3 regions of the Streptococcus sp. ST16 genome follow, and region 2 is predicted to be linked to each of the others. Evidence: riboswitches for the same ligand, from Rfam matches in the RefSeq annotation. Region 2 holds a riboswitch; each other region holds the start of a gene.
The links. A riboswitch is a leader RNA that binds a small molecule or an ion and turns the genes downstream of it on or off. The one in region 2 is predicted to bind thiamine pyrophosphate.

Region 1 (10,299 bases), on a different contig from region 2:
GAAAGCGAAGAGACGGACAAACAAAAAATGCTAGAGGCCTTCCATCGAAGTGTCCACATGGAAGCTAAGTTTTGGGAGATGGCTTACCAACATCAAACATGGACGAGTGATTTGCAGTCCTTAGAAAAAGAGAAGAAATAGAAAATGAGAAACCACCAACTTCAAGTTCACAAATTAACTATTTTATCCATGATGATTGCCCTTGACGTAGTTCTTACACCCATCTTTCGAATTGAAGGGATGGCACCGATGTCCAGTGTAGTCAACATTCTTGCAGGGATCTTGATGGGACCTATTTATGCCTTGGTCATGGCTACTGTCACAGCCTTCATCCGTATGTCTACTCAAGGCATTCCGCCCTTGGCCCTCACAGGAGCTACTTTTGGAGCCCTCCTTGCAGGTCTCTTTTATAAGTACGGTCGAAATTTTTACTTTTCTGCTCTAGGAGAAATCTTGGGAACAGGGGTAATCGGTTCTATTGTTTCCTATCCTGTCATGGTTCTCTTTACGGGATCTGCTGCCAAGCTCAGCTGGTTCATCTACACCCCTCGATTTTTCGGAGCAACCTTGATCGGTACAGCCATAGCTTTCCTCGCCTTTCGATTTTTGATCAAGCAGGAATTCTTTAAAAAAGTGCAGGGATATTTCTTTGGAGAAAGGATAGAATGATGCAGAAATTGACAAATCCTTTCCCTCTGGCAACCAGTTCCTTGATTCACTGTATTACCAATGAGATTTCTTGTGAGATGCTGGCCAATGGCATTTTGGCTCTGGGATGCAAACCAGTCATGGCAGATGACCCTCGTGAGGTTCTTGATTTTACCAAACAAAGCCAAGCTCTCTTTATCAATCTGGGGCATTTGTCAGCTGAGAAGGAGAAAGCAATCCGTCTGGCAGCTACTTATGCAAACCAAGCTTCTCTCCCAATGGTAGTAGATGCGGTTGGCGTTGCGGCTTCCCCCATTCGTAAGGATCTAGTCAGAGATCTTTTTGAATACAAGCCCACGGTCCTTAAAGGAAATATGTCAGAAATCCGAAGTCTTGTTGGCTTAAAACACCACGGAGTTGGAGTTGATGCGAGTGCTAAAGATCAAGAAACTGAGGATTTGCTTCAAGTCTTGAAAGACTGGTGTCAGACCTATCCTGGTATGTCGTTCCTAGTCACTGGCCCCAAGGATCTCATCGTTTCGGAGAATCAGGTTGCAATATTGGGAAATGGCTGTGACGAATTAGACTGGATAACAGGGACAGGAGACTTGGTTGGAGCCTTGACAGCCGTTTTTCTCAGCCAAGGAAAGACTGCCTTTGAAGCTTCTTGCCTAGCGGTCTCTTATCTCAATATCTCTGCTGAGAGAATCGTTGTTAAAGGAATGGGATTGGAAAATTTTCGTTACCAAGTTCTAAATCAACTCTCTCTCCTAAAAAGAGACGAAAACTGGCTAGATGCCATCAAAGGAGAATTTTATGAATAGAGAATCACTTAGACTGTATCTGGTAACCAATCGCTACCAAGATTCCTTGGAAAGATTTCTTGAAAAAGTCGAGACCGCCTGCCGTTCAGGTGTTACCATAATCCAACTACGAGAAAAAAATCTCACTACCAATCAATACTATCAACTGGCAAAACAAGTTAAGGAAATAACAGATGCCTATCAGGTACCTTTGATTATTGATGATCGGTTGGATGTCTGTCTTGCCGTTGATGCAGCAGGTCTACATATCGGAGACGATGAACTACCAGTTTCGGTTGCCCGCAAAGTCCTAGGTCCTGAAAAAATCCTCGGTGTCACTGCTAAAACAGTTAAAAGAGCCCTCGAAGCAGAAACATCGGGTGCGGATTACTTGGGAACAGGAGCCATTTTCCCGACTACGACCAAAGAAAATGCACCCATCACCCTGATTTCAACCTTGAAAACAATTTGCCAAACGGTCGCCATTCCAGTAGTTGCTATCGGAGGCCTGACGTCAGAGAATATTGACCAACTTATTGGCACGGGTATAGCTGGAGTAGCTGTCGTACGTGATTTGATGCAGGCAGAAGATATTGAGGCAAAAACACAAGCCTTTTTAACAAAGCTAGATGACATTGTTTCCTAATCAAAAACTCTCTAATTTCCTTATTGCGGGAACTAGAGAGTTTTTTCTTAATCTTTAAAAGTTGTATGGTTGACTGGTCCAGAACCATGACCGAGTTGAGGAGCGTCTTGGATGGCTTTTGTGATAAAGGCCTTGGCCTTATCAACTGCCTGGTAAAGACTTCTGCCCTTGGCTAGTTCAGCCGTAATCACAGCAGCAAAGGTACATCCAGTACCATGGGTGTGACAAGTTTGAATTCTTGGACTTTCCCAGACAAATTGTTCATCCTTGGTAAAAAGGAAATCCTTGGCACCACCTTCAAGATGGCCACCTTTGATAACAACGGACTGAGGACCAAATTCTTTTATAATCAGGCGACCAGCACGCTGCATGTCTTCTGGATCATGAATCGAAAAACCAACAATCTCTTCTGCCTCAGGAAGATTCGGAGTGATGATGGTTGCATGGGGAAGCAGATTTGTTTTTAGGTAGTCTCTGGCACTAGAATCAATCAGGGTGTCCCCACTCGTAGCGACCATAACAGGATCCAGCACATAGGGACAGTCAAGCTTTTTAAGATAGGGTTGGATGATCTCCATGATCTCAGTAGTTGCCAACATCCCTGTTTTCACAGCCTGAGGCTTGATATCCGAAAAGACACTATCCAATTGAGCTTCCAGCATTTGGTTGGAGACGTGTTCGATTAATTGAACGCCTCTGGTATTTTGAGCGACAAGGCTGGTCACAACGGCCATTCCATAGACATCTCTAGCTTGGAATGACTTTAAATCAGCCATAATGCCAGCACCGCCACTAGGGTCAGTCCCTGCAATGGTCAAAGCAACGGGTAAATAAGTCATCTAAAACCTCCCAACCAACTGAAGTTTGTATTCTTAAGAACAAGCTAGTCTGTTTGAGGAAAGCAATAGAAGACCAGCTAGTCCCCATTATCATTTCCACTTCCATCAGCTAGCATTACCTAGATTGAGTCAAAGGGATCTAACAGTTGTTAATCTCAGCTTTACGCACCCCTAGTGGTTGTTTTCTTTTTTTCTTCAGTATAGCATATTTTTATAGTTTATATAGTAAAATTTGACTGTAAATCTCTCGTTACATCATTAAAATTCTATTTTTCGAAGAAATAAGAAAATTTATAATTGACAAATGTAGATTTTTGGAGTATACTAATAAATGTAATTGACAAATGTAGATTTTGGAGGTGTGCTGATGCAGATTTCAGATGCAGAATGGCAGGTTATGAAGATTATTTGGATGCAAGGTGAACAGACTAGTACAGATTTGATCAGGGTTCTGGCGGAGCGGTTTGACTGGTCCAAGTCCACGGTTCAGACACTTTTGGCTCGTTTAGTTGAGAAAGAGTGTTTGACTAGAAGAAAAGAGGGCAAATCCTTTGTTTATTCAGGTCTTTTAACTCTGGATCAAAGTCGAAACTTGCTTATCCAAGATATCAAAGACAAGGTTTGTTCTCGTAGGATTAAGAACTTGTTGGCTGATTTGATTGCTGAATGTGATTTTACTCTAGCTGACTTGGAAGATTTGGAAGCTGTGATTTCAGAGAAAAAAGCTAGCGCAGTTGCTGAAGTCAAATGTAATTGTATGTAAAGGAGACGTCATGTTAAATAGTATTGTAACCATTATTTGTATTGCCCTTATCGCGTTTATCTTGTTTTGGTTTTTCAAAAAGCCTGAAAAATCTGGACAGAAGGCCCAGCAAAAAAAGGGCTACCAAGAGATCCGAGTGGAAGTCATGGGGGGCTATACGCCTGAGTTGATTATTCTTAAAAAATCAGTGCCAGCCCGTATTGTCTTTGACCGCAAGGACCCTTCACCCTGTCTAGATCAGATCGTCTTTCCAGACTTTGGAGTGCATGCGGACTTGCCTATGGGGGAACAATATGTAGTGGAAATCACACCTGAACAGGCTGGAGAGTTTGGCTTTGCATGTGGTATGAACATGATGCACGGCAAGATGATTGTAGAGTAGGAGGAGACTATGACTGAAATTGTGAAAGCAAACTTAGAAAATGGCATTCAAAAAATCCGTATCACAGCTGAAAAAGGCTATCATCCTGCCCATATTCAGCTTCAAAAAGGGATTCCCGCTGAGATTACCTTTCATCGTGCCACCCCTTCAAACTGTTATAAGGAAATTCTTTTTGAAGAAGAAGGCATCTTGGAACCAATCGGCGTGGACGAGGAGAAGACAATTCGTTTTACACCTCAAGAATTAGGCCAACATGAATTTTCATGTGGCATGAAGATGCAAAAAGGAAGCTATACCGTAGTTGAGAAGACGCGAAAATCTTTGTCACTTTTGCAACGTTTTTGGATTACTAGTATCTTTACTGTGCCTCTTGTGATTCTCATGATTGGGATGTTGACAGGGACTATTAGTCATCCAGTCATGCATTGGGGTACCTTTTTAGCTACAACACCTATCATGCTAGTGGCCGGTGGTCCTTATATTCAGAGTGCTTGGGCCAGCTTTAAAAAACACAATGCCAACATGGATACCTTGGTGGCACTGGGAACTCTAGTGGCCTATCTTTATAGTCTAGTAGCCCTCTTTGCTGGGCTTCCTGTCTACTTTGAAAGTGCTGGATTTATCCTCTTCTTTGTTCTTTTGGGAGCCGTTTTTGAGGAAAAAATGCGGAAAAATACTTCCCAAGCTGTGGAGAAACTACTGGACTTGCAAGCTAAAACAGCAGAAGTCTTGCGTGATGACCGCTATGTTCAAGTCCCCTTGGAGCAAGTCAAGGTAGGTGATCTGATTCGAGTGCGTCCCGGTGAAAAGATTGCGGTTGATGGTGTTGTAGTCGAAGGTGTGTCCAGTATTGACGAATCCATGGTGACAGGTGAGAGCCTGCCGGTAGACAAAACAGTTGGAGATACCGTCATTGGCTCCACCATCAATAATAGTGGAACGCTTGTTTTTAGGGCAGAAAAAGTTGGTTCAGAGACTGTTTTGGCACAGATTGTGGACTTTGTGAAGAAAGCCCAAACCAGCCGCGCACCGATTCAGGATTTGACAGATAAGATTTCAGGGATTTTTGTCCCAGCAGTTGTCATTTTAGCGATTTTAACTTTTTGGATTTGGTTTGTCTTGCTTGGGGCTAGCTTTGTGGCCTCTCTTCTTTATGGGGTGGCAGTTTTGATTATCGCCTGCCCTTGTGCCTTGGGACTTGCAACACCAACAGCCCTCATGGTGGGGACTGGTCGTAGTGCCAAAATGGGTGTTCTCCTCAAGAATGGAACCGTCTTACAGGAAATCCAGAAAGTCAAAACTCTCGTCTTTGATAAGACAGGAACTTTGACGGAAGGAAAACCAGTAGTCACCGATATCATCGGTGACGAGACAGAAGTGCTTGGCTTAGCTGCCTCTTTAGAAGAAGCCTCTCAACACCCATTGGCTCAAGCTATTGTGAAACGGGCGAGTGAAGCAGGACTTGAGCTTCAACCTGTAGAAAATTTCCAAGCCCTACACGGAAAAGGTGTTTCAGGGCAAATCAATGGGAAACAAGTCTTGCTTGGAAATGCTAAAATGCTAGATGGAATGGATATTTCGAGTGCTTATCAGGAGAAACTTGAAGAACTGGAAAAAGAAGCTAAGACAGTTGTGTACTTGGCTGTTGACAATGAAATTAAAGGCTTGCTTGCCCTGCAAGATATTCCCAAAGAAAATGCCAAGCTCGCCATCAGCCAGTTGAAAAAACGTGGTCTCCGAACAGTTATGCTGACAGGAGATAATGCAGGTGTCGCGCGTGCCATTGCAGATCAGATCGGCATTGAGGAGGTTATTGCTGGTGTCTTGCCAGAAGAAAAAGCTCATGAAATCCATCAACTGCAACAGGCTGGGAAAGTAGCCTTTGTTGGTGATGGTATCAATGACGCTCCTGCTCTCAGTGTAGCAGATGTGGGGATTGCTATGGGAGCTGGAACCGATATCGCCATTGAGTCAGCAGGGATTGTTCTTACTCACAATGATTTGACAGGAGTTGTTCGTGCCTTTGATATGAGCAAAAGAACCTTCAATCGTATTCTTCTCAACCTCTTCTGGGCTTTTATCTACAATGTTATCGGAATTCCGATTGCAGCAGGAGTCTTTTCAGGAATTGGTCTCGTTCTCAATCCAGAGCTGGCTGGTCTTGCCATGGCCTTTAGTTCTGTATCTGTTTTAACCAGTTCACTCATGCTAAACTTTAGTAAAATAGACTAAAAGCGAGCTTGCTCGCTTTTTATTATAAAACAGTTATATAAAACGTTTTCAAACTGTACTGTAATAGAGAATAAAAACTTCTGAGCACATTCTTAGGAGACCCAAAACAAATGTGGTAAAGTAGTAGAGTAAAAATTTGCTGAAACGTTTCCAATTAGTATATGAAAACGGATTTATCAAGTTTTAAAAATATTTGAAGGAGAGTTATCATTATGACTCAAGGGAAAATTACTGCATCTGCAGCAATGCTCAACGTATTGAAAACATGGGGCGTAGACACAATCTACGGTATCCCATCAGGAACACTCAGCTCATTGATGGATGCTTTGGCTGAAGACAAAGATATCCGCTTCTTGCAAGTTCGCCACGAAGAAACAGGTGCTCTTGCAGCGGTTATGCAAGCTAAATTCGGCGGCTCAATCGGGGTTGCAGTTGGTTCAGGTGGTCCAGGTGCGACTCACTTGATTAACGGTGTTTACGATGCAGCTATGGATAACACTCCATTCCTTGCTATCCTTGGATCACGTCCTGTTAACGAACTCAACATGGATGCCTTCCAAGAGCTTAACCAAAACCCAATGTACAACGGCATCGCTGTCTACAACAAACGTGTAGCTTACGCAGAGCAATTGCCAAAAGTAATCGACGAAGCTTGCCGTGCTGCAGTTTCTAAAAAAGGTCCAGCTGTTGTTGAAATCCCAGTAAACTTCGGTTTCCAAGAAATCGACGAAAATTCATACTACGGTTCAGGTTCATACGAGCGTTCATTCATTGCTCCTGCCTTGAACGAAGTTGAAATCGACAAAGCGGTTGAAATCTTGAACAATGCTGAACGTCCAGTTATCTACGCTGGTTACGGTGGTGTCAAAGCGGGTGAAGTGATTACTGAATTGTCACGTAAAATCAAAGCACCAATCATCACAACTGGTAAAAACTTTGAAGCCTTCGAATGGAACTATGAAGGTTTGACAGGTTCTGCTTACCGTGTTGGTTGGAAACCAGTCAACGAAGTTGTCTTTGAAGCAGACACAGTTCTTTTCCTTGGTTCAAACTTCCCGTTTGCTGAAGTTTACGAAGCCTTCAAGAACACTGAAAAATTCATCCAAGTGGATATCGACCCTTACAAACTTGGTAAACGTCATGCCCTTGACGCTTCTATCCTTGGTGATGCAGGTCAAGCAGCCAAAGCTATCCTTGACAAAGTGAACCCAGTTGAATCTACTCCATGGTGGCGTGCAAACGTTAAGAACAACCAAAACTGGCGTGATTACATGAACAAACTCGAAGGTAAAACTGAGGGTGAATTGCAATTGTACCAAGTTTACAATGCTATTAATAAATATGCTGACCAAGACGCTATCTACTCAATCGACGTAGGTGACACTACTCAAACATCTACTCGTCACCTTCACATGACACCTAAGAACATGTGGCGCACATCTCCACTCTTTGCGACAATGGGTATTGCCCTTCCTGGTGGTATCGCTGCTAAGAAAGACAATCCAGATCGCCAAGTATGGAACATCATGGGTGACGGTGCATTCAACATGTGCTACCCAGACGTGATTACCAACGTTCAATACGACCTTCCAGTTATCAACGTTGTCTTCTCAAATGGTAAATATGCCTTCATCAAGGACAAATACGAAGACACAAACAAACACTTGTTTGGTTGTGACTTCCCTAACGCGGACTACGCGAAAATCGCTGAAGCTCAAGGAGCTGTTGGATTTACAGTTGACCGTATCGAAGATATCGATGCAGTTGTTGCAGAAGCTGTTAAATTGAACAAAGAAGGTAAAACTGTTGTTATCGATGCTCGCATTACTCAACACCGTCCACTTCCAGTAGAAGTACTTGAATTGGATCCAAAACTTCACTCAGAAGAAGCAATCAAAGCCTTCAAGGAAAAATACGAAGCAGAAGAACTCGTACCATTCCGTCTCTTCTTGGAAGAAGAAGGATTGCAATCACGCGCAATCAAATAATTCCTCTCATCGAAAATCAAATGTAAACTTTGTAGATTTTATTCTTTGATTTTCTTAGAGCAGAACTTGAAAAGATCGGAGCAATCCGGTCTTTTTGTGGAGGATAGTAAATGAATTTAAATCAATTAGATATCATCGTTTCAAATGTTCCTCAGGTCTGTGCTAACTTGGAGCGTATTTTGGATAAAAAAGCCGATTATGTTGATGACAGTTTTGCTCAGTTTACGATTGGCAGTCATTGTCTCATGTTATCTCAAAATCACCTGATTCCTTTGAACAATTTTCAGTCAGGAATCATTCTTCACATCGAGATTGAGGATCTAAATCAGAATTACCAACGGTTAAAAGAGATTGGCACTGAGATTTTACACGGTCCAGCTGTAACTGATTGGGGAACAGAATCGCTACTAGTTAAAGGCCCTGCTGGTCTAGTGATTGATTTTTATCGTATGAAATAGGTCGCTTAATCATTTGAAGCTAACCATAATTATTCTTAAAACAGAATGTGAGAATAGGAACTATTGAAAGATCGGAGCAATCCGGTCTTTTTCTTATCACAAGATTGTGATAGTTTACATCTTCATAACAAAAGCATCAAAGTCTTGATTGTTTTGGAAAAAGATTATAAAATATGATTCATAAAAATGAAAGAGGTTTTGAAAATGTCTGAAAAACAAATGAAAGTTTTGGGTTGGGTAGCGACCTTCATGTCTGTTATGATGTACGTGTCTTACTTCCCACAAATTATGAACAACCTAGCTGGTCAAAAAGGAAATTTCATCCAGCCCTTGGTTGCTGCAATCAACTGTAGTCTCTGGGTTTACTACGGTCTTTTCAAAAAAGAAAGAGATATTCCACTTGCAGCTGCCAATGCACCGGGTATCGTTTTTGGTCTAGTAACGGCTATTACAGCTCTGATTTAACTTAGATTAAAGAGGAAGGAAATTAGTTACTCCTTTTAATACCAGACTCAACTGTATCACGTATAATACACCAGAAATAAAGTGTGGTAAGATATTCGTAAACGTCGTTCCAATAAGATGTGATTCAAAATTTGGAAGCAGTCATTGAGAAGTTTTAAGATGGTATATAAGGATGAGGATCGAAAATGACATGACCTATCATTAATTGTTCATTGGACTAGAATACTTTTTGAAAGAAGATGAGACAAGTAATGCTAACTCAAGTTTGTCCTGCTGTGTCAGTCTTTGAAACCAATTATATTGGTGCTTCTTTTACTGATTATTTATTGTTGGTTGTTGTAGTTTAAAATGATGTATATGAAAAAAGCTGAAAGGCCAGATATTCTGGTCTTTTTTTGTTATTCAGCCCGTTCTATTTATTTCTCTACTATAAAAAAACAAGCGCCTATCTAGCTTCTTCAAAAAAGTATATACTTTTTTGATAAAAGTATATACTTTTAAAAAATATTGTGCTATAATCTTATTAAAAGATATCTTTAAAACAAAAACACACAACAACGGAGGAAAATCTGATGAAAAAAAGTTTGATAGGTATTGGCGTGGTGACTCTAGCTTCAATGGTCTTGGTAGGATGCTCAAACGGAGGATCTCAAGAAGCGAAAGATGGAAAGGAAACCATTACCTTTATCAACCATCGAACAGACTGGGAAGCAAACGGCAAATGGGATGAATACATCAAAAAATTCAATGAAAAGAATCCAGATATTAAAGTGGAAATTCAAACTATTACTGATTACGCTGGACAAGTTAAAACTCGTATGAACAGTGATGATTACGGTGACTTGTTAATGATTCCTGGTGATATTAAGGCTCAAGATTATGCGAATTTCTTTGAGCCTTTAGGACAAAAATCGGAACTATCAGAAAAATACCTTTCATTGAACGATCGTTCTTACGAAGGTGTCAGCTATGGTATTCCAAGCCAGTTGAATGCGACAGGTATGGTTGTCAATATGAAAGTTTTTGAAGATGCAGGTATTAAAGAGTTTCCTAAAACTCCAGAAGACTTCGTAAA
Region 2 (10,299 bases):
TCCTTGTCCTCGTCTTCAGACCAATCTAGTTTAATTTCTGAAACAATCTGCCCAGGGCGATTGTTCAAAATATAGATGCGGTCGCTGAGATTGAGGGCCTCCTCAATACTATGTGTGATGATCAAGGTCGTCAACTGCAACTGCTTATGAATCTCAAGGTACCAAGAGTGGAGTTCCATCTTTGTCATCTCATCCAAAGCGCTAAAAGCCTCGTCAAGAAGAAAGAGCTTGTGCCCAAAAAGATGGGTCCGGAGCAGGGCTACACGCTGACGCATCCCGCCACTGAGTTCATGAGGATACTTGTCCCGTACAGCTGTCAACTGGAAAGTCGCAAGAATTTCTTCCGCTCGGGAAATAGCTTCGGCCTTATCAACCTTTTGAATCAAGAGGGGCAAAATGATATTACCAAGCACCGTCTTGTGCTCCAAGAGGAGATCCTTTTGCAACATATAACTCACGCGCCCCTTGGGATTTTCCTCTCCGTCAAGGACAATTCTACCTGACTGGACTTCTAAAATCCCAGCGATTAGGTTAAAGAGGGTGGTCTTTCCAACACCACTAGGTCCCAGGATAGAAACTACTTCACCTGAAGTCACCTGCAGGTTGATATCCTCTAAAATCTTTTCATCGCCATAGGCATAGCTTACGTGTTCGAGTCTAATTTCTGTCATTATTTTACAAATTCGTTAGTGAAGCCTTTGTCTGTCAAGTCTTCTTTAAGGATACCATTTTCTTTATCCCATTTGTAGAAGGCATTCCAGCGAGCTGCGTCAAATTGTCCCCATTTTTCCTTGTCGCTTGCGTATTCTTTTGACAAGTATTTTTGCGATTCGATGACAAAGTCACGTTTTTCCTTAAGTTCAGGGGCATTCTTGATAAGAATATCCGCAGCTTCTTCTGGATGTTCCATAGCATATTGGTAGCCTTTTTTGATGGCTTGGATAACTTTACGAGCTTCTTCTTTGTTGTCTTTGAGATAGTCGTTGTTTGCAATGATAACTGGTGAGTAGTAGTCAAATTCCTTGACATAGTCTTTCAAGTACATGAAGTTGGCATCTACACCTTGAGATTTGGCAAGGATACCATCCCAACCGTAGTAAATCCAAGCAGTGTCAAAAACGCCATTGGCAATTGGTGTGATGGAGTTTGAGTCGTTGTTTGGTACTTTTTCGACCTTCTCAAAGTCTCCACCTTGCGATTCTACCAAGGTTTTCAACATAGCCAGTTCCGTTGGGTCATTCCAAGTACCGTATTTCTTACCAACCAAGTCCTTTGGACTAGTTACATTGTCAGATTTACGTGAGATGATACCTGATGTATTGTGCTCAACGATAGCGGCAACGGCAGTAATCCCTGCGCCTTTTTCCAATTTCTTAGCCATGTAGTCTTGGAAATAGATAGCAAATGGTGCCTTGCCATTGATTACCAAGTCAGATGAGCTTTCTTCTGGTGGCAATTTCAAATCAACATCCACTCCAGCTTCTTTGAAATAACCTTTTTCCTTGGCAACATAAAGCCCTGTGTGGTTAGTATTTGGCGTCCAGTCTAGGATAAAGTCAATCTTCTTAACTTCTGCTTCTTTGTTGTCCTTAGAAGCAGTCCCTTGACCACAAGCCACCAGCACGACAGCCACAAAAGCTGTTACAAGCGTTAAAAACACTTTCCATGTTTTCTTCATTTTATTTCCTCTTTTCTTTTTACAAAATGCTTCTTTTAAGTACGTTTCCATTTAATCACATATTTTTCACTAATATCGACCAACTTCATACCGAGAAGGCTGATAATCGACACCAGAATAATAATGGCAAACATGGTATCATACTGAAACAGTTTTTTAGACTGAATCATATAAACACCAAGTCCTTCAAAACCTCCCAACCACTCAGACACCACAGTTGTGATAAAGGCGTAGGAGACACTGACTCTCAGACCTGCATAAAAGTAAGGCAGGCTGACTGGGATTTTAAAATGCCAAAGGATTTGCCAAGGCTTGGCCCGCATCAGACTAAACAAGGTCAGCATATCCTTGTCACAATGCCTAAATCCATCCAAAATACTAACGATGATAGGGAAGGTTGTCGTCAGGATTATCAAGACAATCTTGGGTAAAATCCCATAGCCCAGCCACAAGACCAGGATAGGCGCTATGGCAATGGTCGGAATGGTCTGAACAACCACCATCATAGGGTAGATAAGATCATTGAGCCAAGTCAAACTGTCCATGAGCACCGCCATGAGACAGGCAATCAAGACACCTAAAACTAGACCTAGCAAAGCCACTCTCAAGGTCGCCCAGCTATGGTACCAGAGAAATTCTCTGTCACGAATAAAGGACTGGAGGATCTCAAGAGGAGTTGGCAGGATAAACTTGGGTAAAAGTTTGAATACTCCTGCTAACTGCCAGATTGACAAGACTCCTAGAAAACCCAACAGACTAATGTGTCGTCTCAGTATACTTTTCAAGTTTGTCATCGATGCCTAAAATCTCTCCTATATTTATTTTGACATTGGCAAAGACATTATCTGCCTCCTGCCCGGCCACTTCAAGCGCTTCTTTGAGAATGCGCATGAGCTCATCCAACTCCCCTTCCAAGACCGTTTCAAATGGTGTCACCACCATGGTCACGGACTGAGCTTGCAGATAAGCAATCACTTGATCGATAATAGCAATTCGATCAATCCCCTGTGATAGGGGCAAGACTTGCAAGGCAATGCTTGCTTTCATAAAAACCTCCTCTTCTCAGTTTTTCTTTTTGACAAAAAGAAAAACCTTTACCATATATGGAAAAGGTGCAGAATTCGGCTAAGTATCGTTCCCTACGCTGGCATTACCCAGATCAGGTGCGGTCGAAGTTTAACACTTCCTCTCAGACTGTACACAGACTCCCATATCTTATATGGACATATAGTAACGCAAATACAAGGAAAAGTCAAGGAAACTGCTTACAGAAAACCATGAAAAAGAGCTTGAAGGCAAATGCTTCAAACTCTTTCATAACTTTCTTATTTAGCCTCGTACCAGGTTGCCCCTTCATTTTCATCTGCAATGAGTGGAACACTGAGTTGGATGGCTTCTTCCATGGTTTGTTTCACTAGTACTTTAACAGCTGCTAGTTCTGATTTCGGAACTTCAAGGACGATTTCATCATGCACTTGCAAGAGCATCTTGGTCTGATAACCACCCTCAACTAGAGCTTTGTCTAGCTGGATCATAGCAATCTTGAGGATATCTGCTGCCGAACCCTGAATAGGGGAGTTAATGGCAGTTCGCTCTGCAAAACCACGAATATTAAAGTTGCGCGAATTGATATCTAGTAGCTCTCGACGACGTTTGAAGAGGGTCTCTACATATCCCTTATCACGCGCTTCACGTACCACTTCTTCCATATAGTTTTTAATCCCAGGAAAACGCTCAAAGTAGGTATCAATGTAGGCTTTGGCCTTCTTACGACTAATACCAAGATTGTTCGCCAAACCAAAATCTGAAATCCCGTAAACCACTCCAAAGTTGACAGCCTTGGCATTGCGACGGTCGTTTGGCGTCACATCCTCAGGACGTTCAATTCCAAAGACACGCATAGCTGTCGAAGTATGGATATCTGCTCCCTCTTGGAAGGCCTTGATTAAGTGCTCATCCTTAGAGATATGCGCCAAAACGCGCAACTCAATCTGTGAATAGTCCGAGCTGAGCAGCACGCTATCCTCCCACTCTGGCACAAAAGCCTTACGAATGAGGCGACCTTGTTCCAAGCGAACAGGGATATTTTGCAAGTTTGGATCTACACTAGACAAACGCCCAGTCTGAGTCAAATCCTGCACATAGCGCGTGTGGATCTTGCCATCATCTAAAATCCAATCCTGCAAGCCAACCACGTAGGTGGATTGAATCTTAGCAATCTGACGGTAGTCTAGAATTTTCTTAACAATTGACGCAATAGGAGCCAGACGCTCTAGCACATCCACGGCTGTCGAGTAACCTGTCTTGGTTTTCTTGGTGTATTCTAGAGGAAGACCGAGTTTTTCAAAAAGAAGGACGCCCAACTGCTTAGGCGAGTTGATATTAAACTCCTCACCAGCCAGTTCGTAAATCTCTTGAGTGAGTTGCTCAATGACGACCTCATTTTCAGCTTGCATCTCAAGTAGGGTTTCTTTTTTGACCTTGATACCAGCGATTTCCATCTTGGCAAGGACAAAAGCCAGAGGTTGCTCCATGTCATAGAGAAGGTCTAACTGTCCATGTTCACTGAGTTTTTCAAGTAAAACAGGCTCAGTCTCAACCAATACAGCAACCTTGCGAGCCAAATGCTCCAAGAATTTCTCTCTCTCAGGGATAGCTTTCTTGACCCCCTTGCCGTAGAAGGTCTCATCATCGACTATGTAAGTCTGACCATAAAGATTCGCAATGGTTGAAATTTCATTATTCTCGACAGTAGAGAGGAGGTATTTGGCCAAGCGACTATCAAAAGCAGGGGCCTGCAGGTTCAAGTCCAAACGATTTAAAAGAACCTTCGCTTTCTTAAAATCATACACTTTTAGAGGTGTTTTTTCTAGAAAATCCTTGAGAATCGGCTCCTGCAAGAGCTCAAGTTTGTCTGTAGCGTAAAGTTTGTCCCCACAGGACCAGGCAAAACCAACCAAGTCATCTGTATGGTAATTCTCACCAAAAAGTTCAAAGTGGAAGATGGAGTCTGCGCTCAGCATATCCTCCTTCACTTGGTCAACGATAGTGAAGTCTAAACTCTCAGGCGCATCCGTCGACGAAACATTTAAAGCTTGTTTAAGCTGTTTGAAGCCCATCTCATCGTAGAATTTTCCGAGATTTTCCACATCTGGGCCATTATAGACCAAATCATCTAGTCCAATCTCAATTGGTGCCTGAGTCTCAATGGTCGCCAAGGTTTTAGACAAAAAGGCTTGTTCCTTGTCATTGATGAGATTTTCCTTCATCTTAGAAGCCTTCATCCCATCGATATTTTCATAAATACCCTCTAACGAACCGTGTTCTAGCAAGAGCTTGATACCCGTCTTTTCACCGATTTTCGTGACACCAGGGATATTATCAGACTTATCCCCCATAAGAGCCTTAAGATCAATAAACTGAGCTGGTGTTAGTCCCATCTTTTCCATGAGATAAGCTGGTGTAAAGGCCTCAAACTCAGCCACACCTTTCTTGGAAATCTCAACCACTGTGTGTTCATCCGTCAACTGGATCAAGTCCTTGTCCCCGCTGACAATGGTCACATCGAAGGAATCTTTCTCAGCCAAGCGACCAAGAGTCCCGATGATGTCATCCGCCTCATACTGGGGCAACTCATAATGGCGAATCCCAAGATGGTCTAGTAATTCACGAATGAAGGGAAATTGCTCACGAAACTCATCTGGAGTTTTAGCACGGCCACCCTTGTAGTCTGCATACATCTCTGTTCGGAAAGTCGTCTTACCTGCATCAAAAGCTACCAAAACATGGCTGGGTTCAACTCGCTCCAAGACATGATTCAACATAAGTTGAAATCCGTAAATTGCATTGGTATGAAGGCCATTAGCATTTTTAAATCGATCCAGTTGCTGATAGAGCGCAAAAAAAGCTCGAAAGGCAACAGAAGAGCCATCAATTAATAATAATTTTTTCTTGTCCATACACCCATTATAAAGGAAAGCAAGGAAAAATACCATCGGAAAGAATAGGCAAATGGTAGTGAAGCCCTCTTTTTTATATTCTTTCTAGATTCTAGCTCCATTACTATCCACTCGATAGCCATCTACAGTAGTATTCACTGCTAAAGCCCCTGAAGCATTGACGTAATAAGACTTTCCTCCTACCTGGAACCACTGGCTAGACTTCATAGCCCCTGAACTCTCCAAATAATACCATGTTCCATTTTCCTTGAGCCATCCCGTCTGCATCTCCCCTGATGCCTTTAGATAGTACCAATGCGAACTATCCTTCACCCAACCTGTTGACATGGTTCCATTGTCTTTAAAGTGATACCAACTGCCATTTATTTTCTTCCAACCAGTTGCGAGTTTCCCATTCTCTCGGTAATACCAACTCCCTCCTTCTTTTTTCCAGCCCTTTTCTGTATTGCTTAGCTCTGCATACTGCACATATCTTCTAGAACCGCTATAAGACAAATAACCAAGCCACTTATAACCATCCTTTTCAAGAACCTGATCATAACTCACACTCTCACCAGCATAATAGTAGTCAATAACTTGTCCTGTACTTGATGGTTGGTCCATAATAGGCGATTTCCCCGTGAATACTATTGTCCCACTAGACAGAAGCTCTGAGCTACGAGCATTCTCACCCGCACTATGGCTAGTGGATAAATCCCTGAAATGAATAAAACCTGTCATCGAACTAGCCTTGACCTTTCGACGGTTATACTTTTCTCGAACTCCATAATTATACTCTTCTATCTCAATCGTATCCCCTGATACATTTGATACCCAGGCCACGTGCCCATAATAACCTTCTGTCGACCAAGCAATAGCCCCAACTTCTGGCTTAGTATCCACACGATAACCTTCACGACGAGCACGATGCCCCCATTCATTCGCATTTCCGTAGGCAGGAGGAATCTCAAAGCCATTTACACTACTCAAACGAAAGGCCGCAAAAGACGTACACTGGCGAGAATACATCCGCCACTGATCGATTTCAACACTACCATTTTTGTAGTGAAGCGGATAGTCATCTCCACGCGCTACACTGTCGGCCTGAACCGATTCCCCACCAAACAAAAAAGTACTCGTAACGAACAAAGTAGCCAGCCCTACACCCAACTGAGTATATCTACTCTTCTTAACTCCTGATTTAAAAAACGTCATTCATTCTCCTTAGTGATATAAATTTCTGAGGTTACCCTCGTTTATACTATTCGGGAGAAAAAGAAAAAAGTGAGCAAAGCTCACTTCATTTTAGGATTCTTGGTCTAGATAGCGAATCAAGTTCTTCTCTGTCAAGATATCTGAGTAGGTGAAGGATTCAACATAGACATTGGCTTGTTTGTCACCCTCAACATCCCCAAATTCAACGATAAATAGAGATGGATAAACCTCAATTAACTTACCCAATCTATTTTTTTGGCGCTTACGACCATTTTCCAAAGTCATTTCAACGACTTGTCCCTCATGCGCCTTGATCTCTTCTTTGATTTTTTTCATCTTGGCTACATCTGTAAATGCATCTGACATCTTATGCCTCCCTCTTTGAGATACTTGAAAATTTATTGTATTCTTTTTGGAAAATCAATTCCACCGTTCCACGAGCTCCACTACGGTTTTTCTCGATGATAACCTCTACCTTGTTATTTGGAATTCCTTCCTCTTCTTCACCCGCACGATCATAGTAGTCGTCACGGTATAGAAAGGCTACAATATCCGCATCCTGCTCAATGGAACCCGATTCACGAATATCAGACAAGACTGGTCTCTTATCTTGACGCTGTTCCACTCCACGAGATAACTGACTGAGAGCAATGACTGGAACCTTTAGCTCCTTAGCTAGAATTTTCAACTGACGAGAAATTTCAGAGACTTCTTGTTGACGATTCTCACGACCAGTCCCTGTGATAAGCTGTAGGTAGTCGATCAAAATCAAACCTAAATTACCTGTTTCTTGAGCCAGTTTACGTGAGCGCGAACGAATTTCCGTGATCCGAATTCCTGGTGTGTCATCGATATAGATACTCGCGTTGGCTAGGTTCCCTTGAGCAATGGTATATTTTTGCCACTCTTCATCAGTCAATTGACCCGTACGAATAGAATGAGACTCCACCAGACCTTCTGCTGCCAACATACGGTCTACTAGGCTTTCTGCACCCATTTCCAGTGAAAAGATGGCAACCGTCTTGTCCAACTTAGTACCGATGTTCTGCGCAATATTCAAGGCAAAGGCTGTCTTACCAACCGCTGGACGCGCCGCTAGGATAATCAACTCCTCCTCATGGAGACCTGTCGTCATATGGTCCAAATCACGATAACCTGTTGCAATACCTGTGATATCCGTTGTTTGTTGAGAGCGAACTTCTAGATTCCCAAAGTTGATATTCAGAATATCTCGGATATTCTTGAAACCACTACGATTGGCGTTTTCGCTAACATCAATGAGTCCCTTTTCAGCTTGAGCAATGATTTCATCTGCAGGCTTAGACGCTTCATAGGCCTGGTTGACAGACTCTGTCAACTTGGAAATCAAGCGACGTAGCATAGCCTTTTCTGCAACGATTTTAGCATAATACTCCGCATTAGCTGAAGTTGGCACAGAGTTGACAATTTCAACAAGATAGGACAAGCCACCAATATTTTGGAGATCACCTTGGCTATCCAAAATCGTCCGTACTGTCGTCGCATCAATCGCTTCTCCACGATCCGACAAGTCTATCATCGCTTGGAAAATCAACCGATGAGCATACTTAAAGAAGTCAAGAGAATCAATGTATTCTCGGACAAAAACGAGCTTACTCTCATCTATAAAAATAGCCCCCAGAACAGATTGTTCGGCCAAAATATCCTGAGGTTGAACTCGCAGTTCCTCTACTTCTGCCATCCGACTTTCCTTCCTTTTACAATCTTGTCAAGAAGTTGTAAACTTAACCTTCTTTTACACGAAGATTGATGACACTTGTAACATCTTGATAGATCTTTACTGGTACATCAATCAAACCTACTGCTCGAATTGGTGCTTGCACTTGAATATTGCGTTTGTCAATCTTGATACCAAATTGCTTTTGCAATTCTTCTGCAATTTTCTTGTTAGTGATGGAGCCAAATGTACGGCCATCTGGTCCAACCTTTTCAACAAACTCTACAACCGTTTCTTCTGCTTCAAGCTTAGCCTTGATGGCTTTTGCTTCAGCAATCATTTCAGCATGAGCCTTTTCTTCTGATTTTTGTTTACCACGCAACTCGCCCACTGCTTGAGCAGTCGCTTCCTTGGCCAAATTCTTTTTAATCAGGAAGTTTTGAGCATAGCCAGTTGGCATTTCCTTGATTTCGCCCTTTTTTCCTTTTCCTTTAACATCTGCTAAAAAGATTACTTTCATTCTTCTTTCTCCTTTTCCTTTAGTTCATCCAAGATAAGTTGGGTCAATTTTTCTCCTGCTTCTGACAGACTCATATTCTCGATTTGTGCAGCAGCTAGATTAAAGTGACCACCGCCACCCAACTCTTCCATAATACGTTGCACATTGATTTTACTGCGGCTTCGAGCTGAGATAGAGATAAATCCTTGTGTATTTTTTGCTAGAACGAAACTAGCCTCAATACCAGACATAGCCAACATAGCATCGGCAGCCTTACTGATGACAACCGTATCATAAGTAGTTGAGTCCTTAGCTTGGGCAATCAAGATATCTGACCCCAACTTACGACCTTGTAAAATGAGTTCATTTACCTCACGGTACTCTTCAAAATCTGTCGCAGCAATCTCCTGGATAGCAATACTGTCACTTCCCCGTGTTCTCAGATAGCTAGCCACATCAAAGGTTCGACTCGTTACGCGAGATGTAAAGTTCTTGGTATCCAACATCATTCCAGCCATCAGTACGCTAGCCTGCATACGACTCAAACGATTTTTCTTAGAATTTTGGAACTGAATCAATTCTGTGACCAGCTCACTCGCACTACTTGCTCCACTTTCAATATAGGTGATGACTGCATTCTCAGGGAAATCCTGATCACGTCTATGATGGTCAATAACAATAGTTTGAGTAAACAAATCATAAAAATCTTTCGATAAGGTCAAAGCCGTCTTTGAGTGATCCACTAAAATCAATAACGAACGGCTTGTAACTAGCTTCATCGCATCTGTAAGAGATAAGAGTTTCGTAGTATCTTCCTTCTTTAAGAACTGGATAGCACGCTCGATATCTGCTGACATTTTATCTGCATCATAGACAGCATAACTGTTTTCAATAATATTACTTGCAAACAACTGCATACCGACAGCAGAGCCCAAGGCATCCATATCTAGATTTTTATGACCGACTACAAAAACCTGGTCAACACTTCGAATCTTATCAGAAATGGCTGTCATCATGGCTCTCGTACGTGTACGAGTACGTTTGATAGACGCAGCAGTTCCTCCACCGAAGTAGACTGGATTCTTGGTCTCATCATTTTCCTTGACCACCACCTGGTCACCACCGCGAACTTCTGCTAAGTTCAAGTTGAGCAAGGCAATTTTCCCTATCTCTTCATGATTTCCATCACCATAAGAAAATCCCATACTTAAAGTTAGGGCTAGCTGCCTCTGTTTTGATTCTTCTCGGAAAGTATCAATAACAGAGAATTTAT
Region 3 (10,299 bases), on a different contig from region 2:
ATTCCATAATAACTCCTTTATAAAAATAGACTGGTTTGAAGTAATAAAAAGAAAAGTAGGTAGATCAATTTTGTCCTCTGCGAAATATAAAAAGTCCGATAGCTATTCTTCATCTGTGCATGTTCGTCATATCCGTGCGCAGATAGAGCTCTCAAGTAAAGATGGCGCCACCTAAAGACTGTCATCAGAACCTTACTGTAAATCAAGGGCGACCAAACATGCAGTTTCTGACCACGCAGTAAGCACGCTTCCTTGAGAGACTTGATTTCCTGCTGAATGAGGGGAAAGGCATTGAATACCACAATCAAGGCATAGGCCCAAGAACGCGATAGTCCCTTTTGAGCCAAGTATAAGAGAAGCTCTTTTAGGGAAATACTGGAAACAAAGACAAGACCGATACAAACCGTCACAAAAGCTCTCGTCCCAAGTATCACTGCCTGCGAAGCATCCCCATGTAACTGTACTGCCCAATAGTTGGCCAAAGATGGTAAAATGGCGAGCAAGAGCATCCAAGCCAACATTTTAAATCGACGATAATAGAGCATAAAGAGGATGCAAAATGCGACTACCGAAAGATTCAGAGCAATCGAAGGAATGAAGGATGTTTCCAAGGATAAAATTAGAAAGAAGAGGCTGATAACTGGTGTCTTGGTTGCTACTTTGATCATACTACCTCACCTCCCCTAGAGTATCAATGTTCAGAGATGAGAGAGGTTTGCTGATGGTCACGTCTTGGAGATGACTGAGCCCCTCACTAGTCATCTCAATCCAATAATCAACCACAGAGATCAAGGGATCTAAACGATGGCTAATGATCAGAAAACTTATTCCTTGATTTCTCTCCTCCACAATCCACTGACAAAAATAATGGCAAGCTCTATCATCCAAACCTGCAAAAGGTTCATCCAGCAAGATTACAGAAGCCTTGCTGGTCAAGATGGTCAAGAGCTGAAGAATCTTTTGCTGGCCACCACTTAATTGGTAGGGACTCTTATCAAGAGCCTGCTCCAGATCAAAATATTGTAAAGCTTGGAAAATTCGCTGATTTCTTTCAGAGTCTGGACTATCTAATTGCAGTTCCTCTCTCAGACTGACTCGGATAAACTGCTTCTCAGCTTCCTGAACAACACCGGTCAGATCACGATACAAACCCTTTTTCTTTTTGAGAACCGATCCCTTCCAAGTAATGAGCCCTTTATACTTTTGAAATTGAAGAATAGACCGAAAGAGGGTTGATTTCCCGACACCATTATCACCCAAAATACAGGAAATTCCTTGGTAGATAGTAAAATCCGCAAACGAAAAGAGGGGGCGATTACCCAGCTCACAAGTCGTTCTGTCCATATGGAATAGTTTTGGACAAGAAGCAACTTCCTTTGAAGGGACCTGTGTCATCTCAGAGCAAGGGATTTGAAACACCTCCCTTAACTGGCCGTCTCTTAGCTCCACCATATGGTCGATATAGGCTTCATAATCTGATAAATCATGGTCACACAGGATGACTGCCTTCCCATTAGAGGCCAACTCTTTTAGAATCTCCAATATCTCGATTCTGCTCTTGCGGTCAATGGAAGCAAAGGGCTCATCCAAGAGATAGACCCTAGGATTCATAGCAAAGAGAACAGCCAAAGCAGCCTTTTGCTTTTCCCCACCTGACAAGTGATGGATGGGACGGTTCAAGATTGACTCGCAGTGACATTGCTGGACCACCTCTGCTATTTTAGAATCAATTTTCTGAACGGGATGGCCGATATTCTCCAAGGTAAAAATCAGCTCCTCAAACAAGTTCTCCATGGTAAATTGATGATTGGGATTTTGAAAGAGAATGCCAACCGTCTGGACACGTTTCACAATAGAAAGCTGACTGACCTCACTCCCATCTATCAGGACTTGACCACTATAGGGGAGAGAACTGACTTGTGCAATGACTTGAAAGAGGCTGGATTTTCCTGAACCACTGCTCCCAACTAACAAGGTAAAGGCTTGCTCATGAAAAGTAAAATCAATCGGTTCCGAAAAGATTGGGGATTGAATCCCTCTTAATTCCAGGCCCATCTATGCCTTTCCTCCAGCTGCAAACTGATGGTAGAGTTTTACAATGGCACGAACCAAGATGGTACAGAAGAAAAAGACGGAAATAAAACGCACCACCAGCAAAGAAAGGACAAAAGGAAGGGAGAAGGCATAGTAACCTAATTTAATGTATTCATAGACAAAGCTAAAAAGGGTAATCCCAATACTATTAGCAGTTAGAGAGAGCCAACTTTCATAACGATTCTTGGTCACAAGAAAGCCAAATTCACTTCCCAAACCTTGAACCAAACCGGACAAAAGAGCACCTAGACCGAATTGGCTACCATAAAGAACTTCAGCAAGCGCAGCTAGCACTTCTCCAATCGTTGCACTTCCGACTCTTGGAACAAAGATAGCTGCAATGGGCGCAGCCATACACCAGAGTCCAAAGAGGATTTCATTGGCAAAAGCCTGCAAGCCAAGGGGGGCCAAGATCAGAGTGAGGATATCAAACAGATAGCCTGAACCCACAAAAACGCCACCAAAAAAGATAGACAAGAAAGCAAGTAAAATAACATCTTTTAACTGCCATTTTTTCAACATAAAAAACTCCTTTTTTAAAGAAAAGTGGGGTATTTGCAGAGAGTTACCAAAAGGATTGCCATCAAGTCTATCCTCTTTTGATAAACAAAAAAAACTCCAATTACAAACGAGAATTAGAGTTTACCTTACAAGATTAGACAGTTCTTTTCGACATACGAAAAAAACCTTTTCACATTTCCCTTCGCCAGTATTAACTGTATCAGGTTCAATGGGTATCATCTCAGCCTAAAGCACCCCAAATGTCTTTATTATTTTATTACTGGATCAGTATAACAGAAATTGAAAGCCCTAGCAAGATATTTGACTGGAAAATATATTTATATAGTTTCTGATAACGATTTAATCTTTCTATACACGAAGAAAAGCCTCCACATCAAATGGAGACTTTCTACTTTATCAATACAACTTCAAATCACGTGAATCAACTGGGAAGGATGGATTGTATGGATTGTGACGGAGTTTGAAGTGTTTGACATCCTCAATAGTCTGAGTTCCAGATAATTGCATGACTGTCTTCAATTCTGCATTCAAGTGCTCAAAGACTTGACGCACACCAACACTACCACCGAGAGCCAAACCATAGATCACAGGGCGGCCAATAGCCACCAAGTCTGCTCCTGAAGCCAAGGCTTTAAAGACGTGCTGACCGCGACGAACACCAGAGTCAAAGACAATTGGCACACGGTTATCAACTGCTTCAGCGACTTCTTGAAGCGAGTCAAAGGATGCTGGTCCACCGTCGATTTGGCGGCCACCGTGGTTGGTTACCCAGATACCAGAAGCACCTGCGGCAAGAGAGCGTTCAACGTCCTCACGGCATTGTGGCCCCTTGACATACACAGGAAGTCCTGAGTATGTAGCGATAAATTCGACATCGCGTGGAGACAAGCGTTGTTTAGCTGACTTGTAAACAAAGTCCATTGATTTTCCAGCACCTTCTGGTAAGTATTCCTCAACAATCGGCATACCAACGGGGAAGACAAAACCATTGCGCTTGTCGACCTCACGATTGCCCCCTACAGTTGCATCCGCCGTCAAGACAATCGCTTTGTAGCCTTCAGCCTTCACACGGTCCATGATATGGCGGTTGATACCGTCATCCTTACTAAAGTAAAATTGGAACCAATGAGGTGTTCCTTGAAGGGCTTCCGTAATTTCTGGAAGATCTACAGTAGAGTAAGAGCTAGTTGTGTAAAGAGAACCAAATTCATGCACACCACGCGCAGTAGCTACTTCCCCCTGCTCATTTGCCAATTTATGAGCCGCAACAGGCGCCATAATAATTGGTGAAGATAATTTCTCACCTGCAAATTCAATCTCTGTACTTGGATTTTCAACATCACAAAGCGTATGCGGAACAATAAGTTTGTGGTTAAAGGCACGGATGTTCTCGCGTAAAGTGAAAGTATCCTCTGCTCCACTAGCGATATAACCGAAGGCTGCTTTAGGAATGACTTGTTGCGCCATTGGCTCCAAATCATATGTATTGATGAAATCTACAGGTCCTTCTGCATTGCTTGTTTTATATGACATAAAGTGTCCTCCTTATTAAGTAAGCGTTTACTTTTTTCTTACATAAATATCTTAACCCTTTTTCAGATTCCTTTCAAAAATTTTGTCTGGAAATTTCAAACCGATTATCTGAATATGCCGCCAAAAAAGAGAGGACTCTCATTCTACCATTATCCTATATTCTTCTTTACCTTTAGGGAGCTTTATTTTATTGCCCACATATAAAAAATCAGATAATCCTAGTGACTACCTGATTTTCTACTTTTAAGCGTTTTGCCAATTTTCTTGGTCTTCTTTAAAGCGTTTTAGGAGAGCGAGTCCTTCTGGCGTAATGTAACCTTCTTCTTGGGCTAGGTGGATTAGTTCACTGTAGTTAGAAAGCGTCACAAGTTTGACACCAGCATCCGCAAAATTCTTATCTGCTTTTGGCAATTGATAGCTGAAAATCGCTACGACACCAAGAACATCGGCTCCTTCACGTTTAGCGGCTGCTACGGCTTCAAGAACTGAACCACCCGTTGAAATGAGGTCTTCAACAACGACCATCTTTTGACCTTGAGCTACACGGCCTTCGATTTGATTACCAGCTCCGTGGTCTTTTGGTTTGCTGCGGATGTAGGCAAAAGGCAAGTTCATCTTGTCAGCGATAATAGCTCCGTGAGGAATCCCTGCTGTCGCAGTTCCTGCAATCACTTCTACTTCTGGAAATTCTGCTTTAATAGCTTCCACAAAACCATTTTCAATTAGGGTACGAGTCTCTGGATAGGCTAGCGTCACACGGTTATCAGTGTAAATCGGTGACTTGATACCAGATGCCCAAGTGAAAGGCTCTTCTGGTTTAAGGTAAACTGCCTGAATTTTCAAGAGGTGGCTAGCAATATCTTTAGCAAGTGTCATGGTATTCTCCTTTTATTTTTCTAATCTATTTCTTTAATTCCAGTCCTGTGTCCATTCATCCTTGATGGCATGATAAGCTGCAACAGGATCTTCAGCTTGGGTAATCGGACGTCCCACTACGATATAGTCACTACCGATTTGATAGGCATCAGCAGGTGTCATCACGCGTTTTTGGTCTCCAACCGCAGCTCCCGCTGGACGAATTCCCGGTGTCAGACAGATAAAATTTGGATTGGTGGTCTGCTTGATGACTTGCACTTCCTGAGCTGAGCAAACGACACCATCCAAACCCGCTTCAGCTGTCTTCTTAGCATAGTGTAGCACAGACTCTTGCAGGCTGGTTTGGATATTTTGAAAATCCTGCATCTGGGCTTCTGATGTTGATGTGAGCTGAGTGACAGCAATCAATTTGGCTTGTGTCCCAAGACCTTCACGCGCAGCCTTCATCATCTCCACACCACCAGCAGCATGAACATTGGTCATGTCTACACCAAGCTGAGATAAGACCTTCATAGCCGATTTAACTGTATTGGGAATGTCATGTAGCTTGAGGTCCAGAAAGACACTATGCCCCAGTGACTTCAAATAACGGACAACTTCTGGACCTTCCGCATAATAAAGCTCCATCCCTACTTTTAGGTAAAGACTTTCTTCTGCTGGGAAAAGAGATAAAAATTCCTTGACCGCCTCAAAACTAGGAAAATCAAGAGCAATAACTGGACGATGTTCACGCATACCTTTCTCCTTTTACCTTTGCGAGCAAGAGAGTACGGTCAAAAATAAACCACGAAAAAAGGAACCTGCCAACAGCAAGGTTCCACGAAAAATGGGTAGTCTCCACCCTTTCACCGTCTAACCTTAGCTGCCTCTCTGGACTGCTTTAAAGGTTTTTTTCTATTCTATTATTTATAGTAGGACTTGTCAAGCAAAAACTTGAAACTGGACTTCTATACCATTCAAAAATCAAGAGAAAAAGTTAGTCTAACGACTCTGTGACTGCTGGCTCGTTTGACTTTGATTTCCCTGTTCTTCTTGTTTTTTCTTTTCTTCTTCCTGTTTTTTCTTCTCAGCTTCCTTAGCCTCTTGTTTGGCTTTTTCTTCTGCTTCTTCTATTAGCTTATCCGCTATGGTATAGCTGTATGCTCCAGCCTCCATATCGACTACACTCGGTTCTGTCAATTGGGGCTTGATTTTGCTGTAATAAGGCAATTTCTTGCTCAATTCTGACAAGGGAACCAAAACCTCATCTGTGTCCAGCATAGTAATTTTTAAAAGATCTGCTGTTGCCTTGCTTGGCGCTAATTCGATTTTCTGGATTTGACTCTTGATATCCTCACTGATGGTAGATAATCCTGTGATCAGTTCCTTCACCTGTTGCTCATCATTAAAGGTAACTGTCAGATAAGTCTCAGGCAAGTTTAAGCGATTTACAGGAGTTGACTCAACCGCACCACTAGAAAGAATTGGATAATACTCTTCACCAGACACATAATAACCGACAATATCAAACTCCTTAACCTCAATCGTAAAGTTAGTCGGAAATTGATAGTTAATCTTCGCTGATTCTATCCAATGGTTGGACTTGATTCGCTCAGCGTATGTTTCCTTATCCAACAATAGAGCTAAAGTATAGTCACTATCTTGAATTCCAGAAGCCTGTTTGATGTCATCCGCCTGCGTGTTACTATTTCCCTTAACCTCGATATTTTTGATGGTCGAAAGTGGAGTCAACAGATAGACTGAAAAAAGGAGGACTAGGACACTGGGTACCAAGATACTCACAGCTCGCCAAATATGAACAGGCGCAATTTTAGGTTTGGCTGGTTTCTCTGGTTTTTCTTTTTTCTTCTTTTCTTTTTCTTCTTTGACTTTAGGATCATCTTTTTTAGATTTTTCTTCTTTTTCGGATGATTCTTCGTCTGGAACAGTTTCGTTCTGGTCGGAATCACTTGATGACTTCTTACTTTCCTCTAACGACTTAGAGTTTTTCCCAATTCGAGCTTGTTTTTCCTTTTCCTTCTCCTCAGCTAGGGCAGCTTCTTCCTCAGCCTTTTTTTTCAGGTATTCCTGGTTTCGTTTCTGCCATTCAGACAATTCTTGCTTCTGGTTTGATTCTTTTTTCTTATCCTTTGACATTGATATTCCTTATGATAGGTCTTTTCTTAGTAGATCGTAAAAATCTGCAAGAGATTTCAATTCAGTCGAAGCTTTCATGCTAGCTTGGTACTGATCCTTGTGACTAAGCAAGTGACTGAGTTTCGCCTCCAAGCTTTCCAAGGTCAAGTCGCTTTCTTGAAGTTCTTCTGCATAGCCTTTCTTAACAAAGTAAGCTGCATTTTCAATCTGGTCTCCTCGACTTGCTTCACGACCCAATGGTACTATGAGATGGAGTTTCGCCATGGCCAAGAGCTCAAAAATCGTATTGGCACCGCCACGCGTTACCACCACATCTGCCATCTCCATCAAGGGTTGATAGAGATCGGTCACATAATCAACACGAAAGAGATTTTGACTCAACTCATTGAGGTTTGAATCTCCAGTTAAATTGATAATATTGTAGCGCTCTGTCAACTCTTTTTTATGGTCTGTCACTAATTGGTTAAATACACGAGCTCCTGCAGAACCTCCGACAAATAATACGGTTGGCAATTTAAGATCAAAGTGGGTTTGGATATCCACCAATTCATCTGGTTCTGAAGTTTTTTGATCTGAAACCTTTGTTACTGCTCCCACATGCTCGACTTTTGCGAGACCAGAAGCCTGCTCAAATGTTGAATACATCTTAGTCGCAAATTTATAGGCAATTTTATTGGCCAAGCCCATAGACAGGTCCGATTCGTGAATAAAGACAGGTACCCCTGACACACGCGCTGCGATAACCGGTGGCACAGACACAAATCCTCCCTTAGAAAAAAGAGCCTGTGGACGCAGTCGTAACATGATAAAGAGGGATTGGACAATTCCCCAACCAACTTTGAAGACATCCAGCATATTTTGCCAAGAAAAATAGCGACGCAACTTCCCAGTCGCAATAGAATGGAAAGTAACATCCAAACCTGACTTGAGGATTTCTTGGTGTTCGATTCCGTGTTTATCACCAATGTAGTGAACTTCCCAGCCGTCTTCGATGAACTTAGGCATTAACAAAAGGTTGAGGGTGACATGTCCAACCGTCCCCCCGCCTGTAAAGACAATTTTTTTCATATTATTCCTTTAACTCCGCTACTGTGTCGATAAAGAGGTCTCCACGTACTTCAAAGTTAGCATACATATCCCAGCTAGCATTTGCAGGACTGAGAAGGACTACATCTCCTTGAGTCGCAAGCTCATAGGCCTTGCAGGTCGCATCAGCAATATCTGTCGCATCTACATAAGTCACACCAGCCTTCTCTGCCGCCCGTTTGACACGTTCTGCAGACTGACCGAGGATGACCATCTTCTTGAGCCCAGTAATATCTGGCACCAATTCGTCAAACTCATTGCCACGGTCCAAACCACCTGCAATTAAGATGACCTTACTATTGTCAAATCCTGACAAGGCTTTTTGAGTCGCTAAGATATTGGTTGACTTGCTATCGTTATAGAATTTTACACCCTTTATTTCATCCACAAATTGGAGACGGTGTTTAACACCACCAAAGGATGAAAGAGTTTCCTTGATGGTTTGGTTATCCACACCACGGAGCTTGGCTACTGCAATGGTCGCAAGGGCATTTTCTACATTGTGGCTACCTGGAACACCGATTTCATCAGCTGTCATGACCACTTCCCCACGGAAGTAGAGTTGACCATTTTCCAAATAGGCCCCATCAACCTTTTCCTTTGTTGAAAATGGAACAACAGTGGCTTGTGTTTTGGTAGCCAATTCTTTTGCCAAGTCTTGGTTAAAGTTCAAAACAAGAAAATCAACTGCTGTCATCTTGTTCTGGATATTCCACTTAGCTGCCACATAGGCCTCAAAAGAACCATGGTAGTCGATATGAGTGGGCATGAGGTTGGTAATAACCGCAATCTCAGGATGAAATTCTTGAACACCCATCAGTTGGAAAGAAGAAAGTTCCATGACAAGCGTGTCCTTGGCTGTTGCAGTTTGAGCCACTTGACTAGCAGGATAGCCGATGTTCCCTGACAAGAGGCCATGTTGACCGGTAGCAGTCAAAACTTCCCCAATCATAGTCGTTGTGGTTGTTTTCCCATTTGAACCAGTGATACCGATAATTGGCGCTTCCGAGATCAAGTAAGCCAACTCCACCTCAGTCAAGACTGGAATTCCCTTTGCCAATGCCTTTTCAATCATGGGATTGCTATACGGGATACCTGGATTTTTCACCATCAGAGCGAAATCTTCATCCAACAATTCCAAAGGATGCCCACCAGTGACAACCTTGATTCCCTCTTCTAGCAAACTTTGCGCAGCAGGATTTTCCTCAAAAGGCTTGCCGTCATTTACTGTCACAATGGCACCTAGCTTGTCCAACAAACGGGCTGCAGACTCACCAGACTTAGCCAAACCTAAAACAAGTACTTTCTTATTTTTAAATTGATCGATTACTTTCATGTCTCAAACTCCATTTCTACTCCTACTATTTTACCATTTTTATGGAAATAATACTAAGCGAAAATGCTCTAGTCCTCATTCTGACATTGAAAAAGAGAGCCGAAGCTCTCTTTCTATTTATCTTCTTTTGCTCTTTTTTTCAGACATGAGCGTAATGTCTCTCAAGCTAAGGTAGGCGAGGACCAGCATGGCGATTGTGACAAAGAATTCTGTCGGTAATTGGAAGATTTGCAAGATGGACAACATCAGCAAAATCAAGAGTGCAACAACTACAAAGACCAAGATAACGATGTTGACTGTTCCTTTGATACTTTGAGGTGTCGCAAATACATAGAGTAGTAATAAGAGTATCCCTATGATTAAATAGACCATCTTTATCTCTTTCTAGCTCTTATTCAGCTGATTTTTTCTTTTTGTTGGCTTTCTCGCGCTCTGCCTTGTTGAGGATTTGCTTACGCAAACGGATAGACTCAGGCGTTACTTCCATGTACTCATCGTCATTCAAGAACTCAAGAGACTCTTCAAGGGTCAAGATACGAGGTGTCTTGATAACCGCTGTTTGGTCCTTAGTAGCAGAACGAACGTTGGTCATTTGTTTGGCCTTGGTGATATTAACTGTCAAGTCATTTTCACGAGAATTTTCACCGATGATCATTCCTTCATAAACCTCAGTACCTGGGTTGACAAAGATCGTACCACGTTCTTCGATAGACATG

Region 1: it holds a riboswitch for thiamine pyrophosphate, as region 2 does, so the genes downstream of both, thiD (bifunctional hydroxymethylpyrimidine kinase/phosphomethylpyrimidine kinase) here and ACIY14_RS05850 (MTH1187 family thiamine-binding protein) in region 2, are expected to answer to the same signal.
Region 3: it holds a riboswitch for thiamine pyrophosphate, as region 2 does, so the genes downstream of both, ACIY14_RS04645 (ECF transporter S component) here and ACIY14_RS05850 (MTH1187 family thiamine-binding protein) in region 2, are expected to answer to the same signal.

The regions. Positions count from the first base shown of each region.
Region 1 covers NZ_JBJUSE010000004.1:165,535-175,833, reverse strand. The annotation lists gene tenA (thiaminase II) at 1-141, shown strand, start outside; gene thiW (energy coupling factor transporter S component ThiW) at 145-669, shown strand; gene ACIY14_RS04620 (hydroxyethylthiazole kinase) at 669-1,472, shown strand; gene thiE (thiamine phosphate synthase) at 1,465-2,097, shown strand; gene thiD (bifunctional hydroxymethylpyrimidine kinase/phosphomethylpyrimidine kinase) at 2,145-2,936, opposite strand; TPP riboswitch at 3,021-3,119, opposite strand; gene ACIY14_RS04605 (CopY/TcrY family copper transport repressor) at 3,304-3,699, shown strand; gene ACIY14_RS04600 (cupredoxin domain-containing protein) at 3,710-4,081, shown strand; gene ACIY14_RS04595 (heavy metal translocating P-type ATPase) at 4,091-6,313, shown strand; gene spxB (pyruvate oxidase) at 6,526-8,301, shown strand; gene ACIY14_RS04585 (VOC family protein) at 8,412-8,759, shown strand; gene ACIY14_RS04580 (SemiSWEET family transporter) at 8,964-9,224, shown strand; gene ACIY14_RS04575 (ABC transporter substrate-binding protein) at 9,797-10,299, shown strand, end outside.
Region 2 covers NZ_JBJUSE010000007.1:29,120-39,418, reverse strand. The annotation lists gene ACIY14_RS05865 (ABC transporter ATP-binding protein) at 1-671, opposite strand, end outside; gene ACIY14_RS05860 (ABC transporter substrate-binding protein) at 671-1,678, opposite strand; gene ACIY14_RS05855 (ABC transporter permease) at 1,714-2,472, opposite strand; gene ACIY14_RS05850 (MTH1187 family thiamine-binding protein) at 2,435-2,725, opposite strand; TPP riboswitch at 2,798-2,900, opposite strand; gene polA (DNA polymerase I) at 3,004-5,637, opposite strand; gene ACIY14_RS05840 (CHAP domain-containing protein) at 5,722-6,831, opposite strand; gene ACIY14_RS05835 (Veg family protein) at 6,922-7,197, opposite strand; gene dnaB (replicative DNA helicase) at 7,199-8,551, opposite strand; gene rplI (50S ribosomal protein L9) at 8,595-9,047, opposite strand; gene ACIY14_RS05820 (DHH family phosphoesterase) at 9,044-10,299, opposite strand, start outside.
Region 3 covers NZ_JBJUSE010000004.1:176,379-186,677, forward strand. The annotation lists gene tenA (thiaminase II) at 1-7, opposite strand, end outside; gene ACIY14_RS04635 (energy-coupling factor transporter transmembrane component T) at 18-668, opposite strand; gene ACIY14_RS04640 (ATP-binding cassette domain-containing protein) at 670-2,055, opposite strand; gene ACIY14_RS04645 (ECF transporter S component) at 2,056-2,616, opposite strand; TPP riboswitch at 2,776-2,864, opposite strand; gene lctO (L-lactate oxidase) at 3,013-4,149, opposite strand; gene pyrE (orotate phosphoribosyltransferase) at 4,393-5,025, opposite strand; gene pyrF (orotidine-5'-phosphate decarboxylase) at 5,059-5,760, opposite strand; gene ACIY14_RS04665 (cell division protein FtsQ/DivIB) at 6,007-7,161, opposite strand; gene ACIY14_RS04670 (UDP-N-acetylglucosamine--N-acetylmuramyl-(pentapeptide) pyrophosphoryl-undecaprenol N-acetylglucosamine transferase) at 7,171-8,229, opposite strand; gene murD (UDP-N-acetylmuramoyl-L-alanine--D-glutamate ligase) at 8,231-9,583, opposite strand; gene ACIY14_RS04680 (DUF3165 family protein) at 9,701-9,955, opposite strand; gene typA (translational GTPase TypA) at 9,975-10,299, opposite strand, start outside.